One region of the Virgibacillus tibetensis genome, then DNA from elsewhere that is predicted to be linked to it. Evidence: riboswitches for the same ligand, from Rfam matches in the RefSeq annotation. Region 1 holds a riboswitch; each other region holds the start of a gene.
What was found. A riboswitch is a leader RNA that binds a small molecule or an ion and turns the genes downstream of it on or off. The one in region 1 is predicted to bind S-adenosylmethionine.
Positions count from the first base shown of each region.

Region 2: another riboswitch for S-adenosylmethionine. It lies ahead of solA (N-methyl-L-tryptophan oxidase); the one in region 1 lies ahead of QGM71_RS10105 (MetQ/NlpA family ABC transporter substrate-binding protein).
Region 3: another riboswitch for S-adenosylmethionine. It lies ahead of QGM71_RS15790 (methionine ABC transporter ATP-binding protein); the one in region 1 lies ahead of QGM71_RS10105 (MetQ/NlpA family ABC transporter substrate-binding protein).
Region 4: another riboswitch for S-adenosylmethionine. It lies ahead of metK (methionine adenosyltransferase); the one in region 1 lies ahead of QGM71_RS10105 (MetQ/NlpA family ABC transporter substrate-binding protein).

Region 1 covers NZ_JARZFX010000004.1:18,874-22,215, reverse strand. The annotation lists gene QGM71_RS10115 (beta-glucosidase) at 1-999, opposite strand, end outside; partial or broken gene QGM71_RS10110 (23S rRNA (pseudouridine(1915)-N(3))-methyltransferase RlmH) at 1,449-1,552, opposite strand; SAM riboswitch class I at 1,699-1,808, shown strand; gene QGM71_RS10105 (MetQ/NlpA family ABC transporter substrate-binding protein) at 1,911-2,723, shown strand; gene QGM71_RS10100 (methionine ABC transporter ATP-binding protein) at 2,839-3,342, shown strand, end outside.
Region 2 covers NZ_JARZFX010000012.1:24,000-27,341, reverse strand. The annotation lists gene QGM71_RS17235 (MetQ/NlpA family ABC transporter substrate-binding protein) at 1-188, opposite strand, end outside; gene solA (N-methyl-L-tryptophan oxidase) at 223-1,377, opposite strand; SAM riboswitch class I at 1,478-1,579, opposite strand; gene QGM71_RS17225 (2OG-Fe(II) oxygenase) at 1,880-2,536, shown strand; gene QGM71_RS17220 (hypothetical protein) at 2,734-3,030, shown strand; gene QGM71_RS17215 (GNAT family N-acetyltransferase) at 3,131-3,342, opposite strand, start outside.
Region 3 covers NZ_JARZFX010000009.1:94,186-97,527, reverse strand. The annotation lists gene QGM71_RS15800 (toprim domain-containing protein) at 1-192, shown strand, start outside; gene QGM71_RS15795 (thioredoxin family protein) at 263-577, shown strand; SAM riboswitch class I at 1,147-1,258, shown strand; gene QGM71_RS15790 (methionine ABC transporter ATP-binding protein) at 1,386-2,417, shown strand; gene QGM71_RS15785 (methionine ABC transporter permease) at 2,407-3,075, shown strand; gene QGM71_RS15780 (MetQ/NlpA family ABC transporter substrate-binding protein) at 3,123-3,342, shown strand, end outside.
Region 4 covers NZ_JARZFX010000009.1:6,647-9,988, reverse strand. The annotation lists gene pckA (phosphoenolpyruvate carboxykinase (ATP)) at 1-1,168, opposite strand, end outside; SAM riboswitch class I at 1,381-1,488, shown strand; gene metK (methionine adenosyltransferase) at 1,614-2,813, shown strand; gene QGM71_RS15335 (gamma carbonic anhydrase) at 2,862-3,342, opposite strand, start outside.

The DNA.
Region 1 (3,342 bases):
CTGGGTGTAATACTGTGGTGCCCAGTCAAGCTCAACATTTGTACCCGCCTTGATAGCAGCCACCGTGTCGTGAATTGCGCGACGGTCACTCATGACGTAACCATCGAAGCCCCAGTTGTCCCTTAGGGCATTTTGAAGCAGTTCAGAACTGTCACAGGCATAGGTGCCGTTAACATCCGGGAACGAACACATTACAGAAGCCGGATCAGCATCCTTAACGGTCATCTCGAATGGCAGCATGTACAGCTCGTTCATGGCCTGTGAGGGAACTTGGACACCCATCGTCCATCGCTCAGTCTCCTGCTCATTGCCTGCCAGGTGCTTGAGCTGTGCCTGGACACCTTGGCCCTGGATGCCCTTAACCTGCTCAGTCGCCAAGATACCAGTTAGGTATGGGTCCTCACTGAAGTACTCATAGTTCCGGCCATTGTACGGGTGACGCACAAGGTTCATGCCCGGTCCGAGCATCACGTGATGTGCGAAGGCCCGTGTCTCCTCGCCGAGGATTCGGCCGGCCTCATAATTCAACTCGTGGTTGAAGGTCGCGCCCATAGCCAGGGTAGACGGTAGTCCCGTTGCCTCTGGGTCATTGCCACACGATCCGCCCTTTACACCCGTACCACCATTGGTCATGCGGATTGTGGGAATGCCCAGTTCCTCAATCCCACGGATTTGTCGGCCGGTGTCCTGCCACTCACACTCCGGCAGGGTACCCTGGGGAGCAAATTCGCCGTTCATATACTTGCTACTACCACCCCTGTCGATAACGACCGTCTCACCGGTGTCGTTCTCATTGAAGCGTGAAATAGCGATTTGCTGGATCTTCTGTTCCATCGTCATCTCATCAAGAAGCAGCTCCGTGCGCTCTTCAGCAGAGAGCTCGGTGTTCATCCAAGGGAGATCTCCTTCTGTTCCATTGCCCATCGCACTTACAGAATTTACTAACGAGGACATGAAAATAGTTGCAATCATAAAAATAGAAATAATTCGTTTTGTCATGTTGTTCTCTCCTTCTAGTTGTCTATTAGTCTCGAAATAATTCTTTTTACAATCTTAACGCCTCCCTTTTCTACAGGTCTCCTAATATACAGAAAAACTATTACGGTTTCATGTACGATTCATAACAATTAAGTAACAAATACTACAAAAATTGCACTGCTCCTAAAGTCACAAAAATCATTCAATTACTGTAGTAGAAATGTTTTCCAAATAACCAATCAAAATGAATAAATTAAAACAAACTATAATTGGGAAACGAACAAAGAAAATGCTCAATCACAGTAAAATCTAGTCTACTTTTAAAAAGTCTAATTTCCTTTATATGCTCTTTGGAAATCGGACTTTTTATCTGGCAAAATTGTACTCATCTAATCGCTAACGTCCTTCTTAAATAGAACTCATTGCTTAGGCAATCACTCCATCATTCATTTCTTTGATAATAACCTCATTTACTTATGGTGTGGTTCGCCCCCCTCATTATCCGAAACGCCCGATAAACCTGCTCCAACAAGATTAATCGCATTACTTGATGTGGAAAGGTCATTTTTTGAAAATGACAATGCTAAGATTCGCGCGCCTTCTTTTTGTTTTACTTCCACCCTAATTGAAAAACAATTAAAAAAAATGATTGACACCAGGATGTTATTGTATTAATGTTGTTAATTAAGGAAATCAACAGAAGATAATTAAATAGCGTATCTCTTATCAAGAGTAGCTGAGGGACTGGCCCGATGAAGCTCGGCAACCATCTATGTTCGCATAGAAAGGTGCTAAATCCTGCAAAACGTAATTGTTTTGGAAGATAAGAGAGGAATTTGTATACCTATACATTTCAGCCTCTCTTTCTAAAAGAGAGGCTTTTTATATTATCAAAAAGTATTCCTATTACATACAAATTTGGAGGAATGAACATGAAGAAAATAGGTTTTATTTTATTAGCTTTATTATTGGCAGTAGTAATTACAGGGTGCGGATCTGATGAAGCGAGTGGTCAATTAAATGATAAAAAACTACTTGTCGGAGTAACTGCTGGCCCACATGAACAAATTGTCGAGAAAGTTGCCGAAGTAGCAGCAGCTGATGGACTTGAAATTGAATTGAAGGTTTTCTCTGACTTTATCCTACCTAACAGTACATTAGAAGAAGGTCAATTGGATGCAAACGCCTATCAACATCAGCCATTCTTAGATCAATTTAATGAAGATCATGAAACAAATTTAGTTCCAGTTGGAAAAACAATTTTAAATCCAATGGGTATTTACTCAGAAAAATATACGAATATGGATGACCTACCAGATGGTGCAAGAATTGGCTTACCAAATGACCCAACGAATGGTTCAAGAACCCTCTATATTTTAGAAGAAGCTGGCTATATTACGTTAGCAGATGACAATAAGGAATTAGCTTCCATTCATGATGTTGTTGATAATCCAAGGAACTTTGAATTTATCGAACTAGACGCCGCACAAATTACCAAACAATTAGGCGAGGTGGACGCGGCATCTGTTAACACGAGCTTTGCAATTGCTGCTGGTCTAAACCCAGTCGAAGATGCGATTCTATTGGAGTCTACTAGTTCACCTTATACAAATTACATTGTCGTTCGCGAGGAAAATCAAGATGATCCTGTCGTAGAAAAGTTAGTCAAAGCTTATCAATCTGAGGAAGTGAAACAATTTATCGAAGAAGAGTTTCGTGGATCAGTGCTTATTGCATGGGAGTAAGCTCATTTCGACAAGATAAATTATCGGGACAAAAGAAGGTATAGGTTCTAAAAACTTATACTTTCTTTCTATTTAAAATAAACCGACTCATTTTTCATAGAAGGGAAAATAGAGCATGATACGATTAGAACAAGTTTCAAAGTCATTTGAATCAAAAAAAGGTGTTATAAATGCAGTTAATGATGTGAACCTCCACGTTAAAAAAGGCGAGATTCACGGTGTAATTGGTTATAGTGGTGCTGGGAAAAGTACATTAATTCGTTGTGTGAATTTACTTGAGAGACCTACTACTGGAAAAGTATTTATTGGTGATAAAGAAGCCACCTCCCTTCCACTCGAGCAATTACGCGAAACAAGAAAAAGAATTGGTATGATTTTTCAGGGATTCAATCTATTAAAAACAGCAACGGTCTACGATAATATCGCCATCCCACTTAAACTACTTGGATTCAGCAAGTCTGAGACAACGCTTCGGGTTGAAAAGTATTTAACCATTGTCGGTTTGGCTGATAAACATCAATCCTATCCAAATCAATTATCTGGAGGTCAAAAACAGCGTGTTGCGATTGCAAGGGCCTTGGCACAAGAGCCAGAAATTTTACTTAGTGATGAAGCAACC
Region 2 (3,342 bases), on a different contig from region 1:
ATTTCAAGGGTAATTCCTTCCTCTTCAGCTAAGTCTTTTACAAGATTCCATGTTGGTATTTCTGCTGAACCAACTCCTACTTTAATTACCTCATCCCCTGAATTTTCTGTAGAGCCGCAAGCTGCCAGTAAAAGTAATGATACACCAATTAAAAATACAAACGTCTTTCCAATTAAACTCTTTTTCATTCTATTTTCCTTCTCTCTCATAAATTATGTTTTTTTATTTTTTGTTGAATCGACCTGGATCAAAGATATCGATTGGTAATACAGGCTGTTGACCTGTTGCTAATTGTGCTGCAATTTTCCCCATAACTGGTGCAAACTTGAAACCATGTCCCGCCATTGGTCCAAGAAGTGTTACATTATCATAATTTGGTGCAGGACCGACAACAAAATTTTCATCCGGTGTATTCGTATAAAAGCATGTCTTCGCTTTAATAGGTTCCTCTTTAAGGTTCGGCAAATATTTTTTTACGAGTCGATTCACTGGTTCCAAATCCGTATCATGAATTTCTCTGTCGACATTCTCCGGATGATCAACCGATTCACCACCGTGATGGATGGCAACTTTTACAGTCTTCCCATCAAGGCTTGGGAAACCATAAAAGCCTAGACCGTCCTTAACTCGGGAAAATATCGGAAAGTTTTCCGCTTTAAACAATTCAGGATTTTTCGCATCATACCAAACCAAAACCTGGCGTTCAAGTTCTACAGGCAAGTGAACATCTGGCAAAAGATCTGTCGTCCATCCGCCTGCTGCCACAACAACCTTTTTCACTCTAAAATGCGTATCACCACACCAAATGGATACACCGTCAGGATCTGGCTTGATTGCTGTCACACGGCTGTCAGAATATACAGTCCCACCAAGCTCTTCGCCTCGTTTTACAGCTGTTTCAATTGCTAGTTCTGGTCGAATGAACCCGGCTAATTGTTCATGGATCACTTTATGATGATCCTGAAAATTAATCGTTGGAAAATGCTTTCTTGCTTCTTCTCCCTTCCACGCTTTATGCGGAAGCTTGTACGTATGGACACTTTCCTCTACCGTTTCTATAAATAGATCCCCCTCAGGACCAAACATTGTTCCACCATTTTCAGTATAGATTTCTACGTTTGTTTCAGCTTCAAGCTCTCTCCATAGGCCACGTGCTTCCTGCAGCAATGGAACATAATCTACACCTTCTCCGTAGGCCGTCCGGAAAATCCGTGTTTCCCCATGGCCTGCACCATGTTCATGACCTGGTCTATATTGTTCAAACCCGATTACGCTTTCTTCCATTCTAGCAAGCTGCCAAAATGCAAAACTCCCCATCGAGCCTAATCCAATCACCGCTACATCTGCATCTAGTTTTTGTTGTATTTTCTCAGTCATGTTCCTGTCTCCTTTTCTGATGTTTTTCTCTTGAAATGCAAATGCAAGAACGAAAAAAACTCTTCATTATTAAAGAAGAGTTTAAACTGAGTTATCACTCTTCTCATCTGCCTAGCATCGCTAGCTGGAATTGGCACAGTACAAGCATTTGTCTGTTGCCGAGGCGTCTTCGGGCCAGTCCCTCAACCTCTCTAGATAAGAAAAAAATTAATTATGTAATTTGACAATATTCTACATAGTTCTACACGAATTGTCAAGTTTTCTATCATGGAAGCGATTCTCATGCTTCCAGTATGCGAACAGTGCCTGCCACTGTTCGTACAATTCTACACCATGGTGAATTATACCTTGTTAAACTAACGCACCATAGTTAAAGACCGTAATTTACTAAAAATAAAGATAATTCACTAAAAATAAAGAAAATTGTAGTATAATAATACTGGAACACTACATCCAGAAAGCCTTGTTCAGAAATTAAAATTATTGAAGGAGTCGATGCACGTTGACAAAGGTAAACGAACAAACTTCCGATAAAGAACAAACCGTTTTTCATCACGTCGAAAACCGGTTTCAAACAGAAGATCGAGAGATTCATATTGTTGCCCGTCTGGAAGAACCGCTCGTGGTAGTTTTAGGGAATGTATTGTGCGATGAAGAGTGCGACGAACTCATTCGATTATCAAAAGATAACATGCATCGTTCAAAAATCGGAGATTCCCGGGAAGTAAATGAAATTCGAACAAGCAGCAGCATGTTTTTTGAAGAAAATGAACATGACATTCTGTCTACCATTGAAAAAAGAGTATCCAATATTATGAACATCCCCGCCGAACACGCAGAAGGGCTCCAAATTCTAAAATATACGCCTGGACAAGAGTATAAAGCTCATTTTGATTATTTCTCAGCTACAAGCAAAGCTTCCAAAAATAATCGGATCAGCACGCTGATCATGTACTTAAATGAGGTCGAACAAGGCGGAGAAACCTTTTTCCCCGAGCTGAATTTCTCCGTTTCGCCGAAAAAGGGGATGGCGGTTTACTTTGAATACTTCTATACCAACCACGACCTAAATGAACGAACCTTACACGGTGGATCGCCCGTAATCGCAGGAGAAAAATGGGTAGCTACACAATGGATGAGAAGACAAAGAGTTAGATAATCAATACAATCATAGGGACGGTTCTTCTCATGCTTCCAGTATGCGAACAATGCCTGGCAATGTTTGTATAATTATTCGTCATAAAGAAAGCATGAATCTAGTTGATGGTCTTATCCTTAACCGAACATGCTAAAGACGCTCTCCAGTGTCGTTAACGCCCCCAGTGTTTGCATAGGATAGTCAAGAAGATGGAGGAAATGGGGTCAATTGTTTTCCAAAATGAAATTCTTGAATTATCCACGTCAATAAATGCAGGGTATACCCTTCTTGCAGCAGAATCTGCCTACTATCATCATGACATGCTACAGAGCAATCTGGAAGGATTTGGAACCGATGTCCGTGTTATACTTGAAGTCGGTGTAATAACTAACGCCAACCACTATTTACAGGAGCAGCAAGAACGCCGTTTGTTAGTAAAAGCATTTGAAGATGTTGACGTATTAGTGGGCCCTACCCTTCTAATCACAGCACCACGTATTCAGCCGATTCATTAAATATGTTACTCTCATCACATTAATATAAGGAACGGTTATAGTATGTATTTTTTAATCGTATCATCTTTAACTAAAGAGAGTGCGTTAGTTCGATAGCAACTTATTTCAAAGACGCTTTGAATACAAAACTTACTTTTTCATAACCCATTCTATTTTCATAAAAACGGTGTGCATTCGTACGCTGTAATCCCGAAGACAAAGCAACACTTTCATAATTGTTTTCTTTTGCCCATTCATGAACATATGAAAGTAGCTTTTCACCATACCCTTTTGAACGCTTATTCGTTGCGGTCACTAAATCACATACCCATA
Region 3 (3,342 bases), on a different contig from region 1:
ATCTTTGTAGATGAAGATCAATCAGGGATTAAACTTCGTAAGCAACTTGCCCGAGAGCTTCCACATGCTGATCATATTTATGTTAGCAGTGAGTATCGTGAGGTTGCAACGACCCCTGAACATATTTTGGCTGCAGCCTTGATAAGCAGACGCATTGAAGTTAACCCGATATTTTTACTCAAAGAGATTTAATAATTTAAAGCCTTGCTTTTTGCCTCAATGGTAAGAAGCCGAGTTTTTCTACTAGTTTAGGGTGGTATTATTGCAACAAATTAAAGATGAACAATTAAACCAAGAGAATTATTTATTATATATTTATACTCCTTTTTGCGGTACATGCGGTTTGGCTAGGACAATGCTCGAAAAAATTGAATCCGTTCATAAACAGGGTGTTTTTTATGAAATGAATGCTTCACTATACCCCGAGTTTATGCAGGCCAATCAAGTGGAGAGTGTTCCATGCCTACTGATTAAAAAGGATAATGAAATAAAGGAAAAAGTATATGCGTTTCAATCTATTGCAAATATATATAGCTATTTGATGAAATATAAGCCGGAATTATTCGTAAAGGTTTAGAATAAGGCTCCTTCTAAAAAGATTGTTGTTATTAAGTGAAAAGTGTTGCTGAAAAAAGTGGATGTATTTTTCGAGGAGTTTTGCATTTTTCCGTAGCTAGTATAACTTTCTTTTTAGGGTGAAAAGACACACATGAAACGTTGATTTTATGGACTATAACTAATTGTTAATCAAGAAATCTTTATCAGCGTAGGCAGAATACGCAGACTCCTCGAAAATATAAAGTGATTTTCTTCGTGCGAGGAAATTTCACTGAAGCATTCCTTATCCTATGGGAACAGCACGTGTCTGAAGACCCCGGATACGCGTTCTTTGCTTCTGAGGAGGCTGAGGCCGTGCCCATGGAAAGCGAAGTATTCTGCCGGAGCGAAATGAAGCGCTCAACATCATTAGAAAGAGAAAATGTGTCATGAATTCAAATTTTCATTACTTCGTCTTTTATATCAACTATGACAATTAAAAGCAGCAGTCATTACGAAAAGAGCCTGGATTAAACTATAAATTTTTTCGTTGACAGTTGAAATATAGCATGCTATGATCGTATCTATCGAACATAAATTAAATAATATCTCTTATCTTGAGCGGTGGAGGGACTGGCCCTACGAACCCGCGGCAACCTTCAAACTTCTATAGTTTGAAAGGTGCTAATTCCTGCAAAGCGTATGCTTTGATAGATGAGGGAACGTGAAGACCCAGTTAAATTATTAACGTCTTTCTGTTCTCTTACAGAAAGACGTTTTTTGGTTTTTAATTGGGGCACAATAATGTAGTATATAGTGCAATTAGGTTTTCACTAGGAGGTATAGGATTGATTTCAATTGAGGGTTTGAGTAAACAATTTAGAACTGACAATAAAACAATTACAGCTGTTGATCAACTGACCCTTGACATAAAAGAAGGTGAGATATTCGGAGTAATCGGATATAGTGGTGCAGGAAAAAGTACTTTTATTCGTTTGTTAAATAGACTTGAAGAGCCATCAGGTGGCCGGATAACCATTGATAATCAGGAAATTACTAAGTTAAAGGCAAACCAGCTACGATTGGCAAGACAGGAAATTGGAATGATCTTTCAACATTTTAACTTACTATGGTCCCGAACAGTAAAAGATAATATTATATTTCCATTAGAAATAGCTGGAGTACCTAAGGCTGAACGTGAAAAACGGGTTAAAGAACTGATAGACTTAGTAGGCCTTACTGAACGAGAGAATGCTTATCCATCACAACTTAGTGGCGGTCAAAAGCAACGGGTTGGTATTGCCCGGGCGCTGGCTAACAACCCGAAAGTACTGCTTTGTGATGAGGCGACGTCTGCACTGGATCCTGAAACAACAAATTCCATTTTAGATTTATTGGTCAGTATTAATGAAAAGCTCGGACTAACAATTATACTCATTACACATGAGATGCATGTTATTCGTAAAATTTGTAATCAGGTTGCTGTAATGGAAGAAGGGAAAATTGTGGAACAGGGGGATGTTTTGGATGTATTCTTGCATCCAAAGCAAACTGTAACAAAGAAATTTGTTGAACAAGTAATGGGGTCAAATGAAGAAGATGATAGTGTTACTCATCTAATTAATACGTACAATCAAGGGAAAATTGTTCGACTTCATTTTGTTGGTGAAACTACAAATCAAGCTTTGATTAGTATGGTAGCAAAAAAATTTACTATAGATATTAATATCCTTCAAGGAAAAATAACCCAAACACAACGGGGGGCTTATGGGAATTTATTTGTTCAACTTTTGGGAGAAGCTGATGAAGTTAATGCAGCAACTTACTTTATAAGAGACGAAACCTCAGTAGAATTGGAGGTTATCCGGGATGCTGACTGACTTATTAAAAGAAGTGAATATCGATAAACTTTGGGAAGCGACCTATGAAACATTATATATGACTGTAATTGCTTTAGCAGGTACATTTATTTTCGGAATCTTACTGGGGTTATTACTATTTCTGACAATGAAAGGAGGAATCTGGCAGAATAAATTCATCAATATTATCGTAGCTTCCATTGTTAATGTATTTCGCGCTATTCCTTTCATTATTCTTATTTTATTACTATTCCCTTTTACCAATTTCCTGATTGGTACGATCCGTGGCCCTAATGCTGCCTTACCGGCTTTAATTATCGGTGCAGCTCCATTCTATGGAAGACTTGTCGAAATTGCATTGAGGGAAGTTGATAAAGGAGTTGTTGAAGCAGCTAAATCTATGGGAGCAAAAACACGAACTATTATTTTCCGTGTACTGCTGCCAGAGTCTATGCCAGCTCTTATCTCAGGCCTGACTGTTACAGCAATTGCCTTAATAGGCTATACTGCTATGGCCGGCGCGATCGGCGCAGGAGGTTTAGGGAGCTACGCTTACTATTCTGGCTTTCAGCGGCGTGATTTTGAAATTGTTTTAATTTGTTCAATTATAATAGTTATCATTGTATTTATTTTTCAATTTCTGGGAGATTATATTTCCAGTAAATTGGACAAAAGATAAATTCGAAAACCCAGTATCATCAATAAAAATTTAAAGGAGATTACAACATGAAAAAGATCTTAGTTTTAGTATCGGCAATATTGGTTTTACTATTAGCAGCTTGTGGTGGGGGTAGTTCTTCTTCTACAAACGAGAATGTAATTACCGTGGGCGCATCAAGTGTTCCGCATGCAGAAGTTTTAGAAGAGGCAAAACCGCTTTTAGAAGATGAAGGAATTACACTTGAGATTGAGCCTTACGAAGACTATGTACTTCCTAATGATGACC
Region 4 (3,342 bases), on a different contig from region 1:
AAAAAGTTGCCTGAGGTTCTGTAACCCCGCGTTCTGTACCAGCTAATTTACTAGTGTATCCACTTAAGAAGTGATACATCGCCTGCTCTTTCGTTAACTTGCTGATTGGTGGTAATGTACCAGATGCATCAGCAGTAAGGAAAATAATTGTATTCGGATGTCCTGCAACACTCGGAGTTACAATGTTATCAATATTTTCCAATGGGTATGCTGCACGAGTATTCTCGGTTAGAGAAGTATCATCATAGTTAGGAAGTCGAGTATCGTCGTCCAGTATTACATTTTCCAGGACAGACCCGAAGCGAATAGCATCATAGATCTGAGGCTCCTTTTCCTTTGACAAATTGATGCACTTAGCGTAACAGCCGCCTTCAATATTGAAAACACCATTAGGTCCCCATCCATGTTCGTCATCACCAATCAAGCGTCGGTATGGGTCAGCAGACAAAGTTGTTTTACCAGTTCCCGATAATCCAAAGAACAATGAAACATCTCCTTCCAGACCAACGTTTGCTGAACAGTGCATGGATAAAATATTCTGACGAGGTAATAAATAATTCATAACAGAGAAAATTGATTTCTTAATTTCACCGGCATATTCTGTCCCACCAATTAAAATCACACGCTGTTTGAAAGACACAAGAATAAAAGTTTCAGAGTTAGTGCCATCTACAGCAGGATCCGCTTTGTATGTTGGAGCTGATATTACAGTAAATTCGGATTCGTGCGTTTCTAGTTCGGATTCTTCAGGGGTAATAAATAACTGACGAGCAAAAAGATTATGCCATGCGTATTCATTAATCACCTTAATAGGTAAGCGATAATTAGCATCTGCACCCGCAAAGCCTTTAAATTGATACAATTCTTCTTTCTCACTTAAATAAGTTACAACTTTTTTATAAAGTTTATTAAAGGAATCTTCATCAATTGCTTGGTTTACAGAACCCCAATTAACAACATCTTCACAAACTTCATCCTTGACGATGAATTTGTCTTTAGGTGATCGCCCTGTATATGTTCCAGTAGTTGCACGAACAGCTCCAGTAGCTGTTAGTATTCCTTCATTCCTGGATAATATTTTCTCTACTAAACGTGGTACAGTAAGATTAGTTAGTATGTTCCTATGCGAACTCAATTTCTTTAATAATACTTTTTCAACAGTTTTCATGTAGATACCTGCCTTTTTGATGATTTTGTATGGAGACAACTAGATAATAATGTATATTTCTTAAATCTGATTAATAGTATAACACATTTGAAAGTATAGTCCATACTAATAATAGTATTAATTTTAAATAATTTCGTGTCATTATTGTTAGACCTCTATAAATAGTTGACATACCAGCCCTATTTCGTTTAAGCTAAATTCGAACGGATACTCTCTTATTCAGAGTTGGTGGAGGGACAGCCCCGATGAAGCCCAGCAACCATCACGTCATGTGAAAAGGTGCTCACCTGGAGCAAGGAATTTTCCTTGAACAATAAGAGCGAAAGGCCACAGACCCTTTCCTCAATTGCAGGAAAGGCTTTTTTTGTTGATTAATGACTTTGAATGAATACAAATCATAAGATATAGAGTACCGTATTACCATATAAAGGGAGGATTTAGCCAAATGGCTGCGAATCGTCGTTTATTTACATCCGAATCAGTAACGGAAGGACATCCAGATAAAATTTCTGATCAGATATCAGATGCAATCCTGGATGAAATATTAAAGGAAGACCCATACGCCCGTGTGGCCTGCGAAACTATAGTAACCACAGGATTAGTATTAGTTGCCGGGGAAATATCTACGAATACGTATGTAGATATCCCAGCAATTGTCCGTAAAACAATAAAAGAAATAGGTTATACACGTGCGAAATACGGTTTTGATGCAGAAACCTGTGCAGTGCTGACAGCAATTGATGAACAGTCTGTTGATATTGCAAGTGGTGTGGATACTGCATTAGAAACTCGTCAAGGAAAAAAAAGCGATGAGGAAATTGCTTCAATTGGTGCAGGAGATCAAGGGTTAATGTTTGGTTTCGCTTGTGATGAAACAGAAGAATTAATGCCTCTGCCTATTTCACTGGCTCATAAACTGGCAAAGCGCCTAGCAGATGTACGTAAAGAAAAAATACTAGATTATATACGTCCGGACGGAAAGACTCAAGTAACTGTTGAATATGATGAAAATAACACACCTGTACGAGTTGATACCATTGTTATATCAACCCAGCACCATCAGGGTGTTACGAACGAACAAATTGAAAAAGATATAATAGAACATGTTATCGGCCCAGTAGTTCCCAAGGAATTGTTAGATAAGTCGACCAAGTATTTTATTAATCCGACAGGCCGATTTGTTATCGGTGGACCTCAAGGTGATGCAGGTTTGACAGGTCGTAAGATAATTGTTGACACTTATGGTGGATATGCTCGTCACGGTGGAGGAGCTTTTAGTGGTAAAGATTCAACAAAGGTAGACCGTTCTGCAGCCTATGCAGCACGATACGTTGCTAAGAATATCGTAGCAGCAGGCCTAGCTAAAACCTGCGAAGTACAGTTGGCATATGCAATCGGGGTAGCCGAACCAGTCTCCATTGCGATCAACACTTTTGAGACAGGGACCGTAAGCGAAGACATCTTAGTTGATACGGTTCGAAAAATATTTGACTTACGTCCTGCGGGAATTATTCGTATGCTTGATTTACAAAAGCCTATCTTTAAAAATACAGCTGCTTATGGGCATTTTGGCAGAACGGATATTTTATTCCCCTGGGAGAAAACTGATAAGGTAGAGGAACTCAAAGCATTAACTGCTAAATAATCAAACAGGCAATCCTATCGTATGGTAGGATTGCCTGTTTACATGGCTTTACATTTCTGTGTTTATTCTATAATACGCTGCTTTTTCCACATAGGAAGTTCTAACTCGTTCCATCTCAGCGTAATCCTCATCCGTTAACTTTCGAACCACCTTTGCTGGTCTTCCAAGTGCCAATGTATGTGGTGGAATCTTTTTGCCAGGTGGTACTAGGCTTCCAGCACCTATAAATGCACTTTCCCCAATTTCGGCGCCATCCAATATAATAGAACCCATTCCTATTAAAGCATTCTTTCGTATGACTGAAGAATGCAGTGTAACCTGGTGGCCAATTGTCACATCATCTTCAATAATTAATGGAAGGTTCGGGCTTTGATGAAGCATGGACAAGTCTTGAATACTGACACGTTTCCCAATCATGATTGGGGAAATATCGCCACGTATAACGGTTTTAAACCAAACACCAGACTGTTCATCAATTGTGACATCTCCGATAACCGTGGCATCTTTTGCAATAAAAGCTGTTTCATGA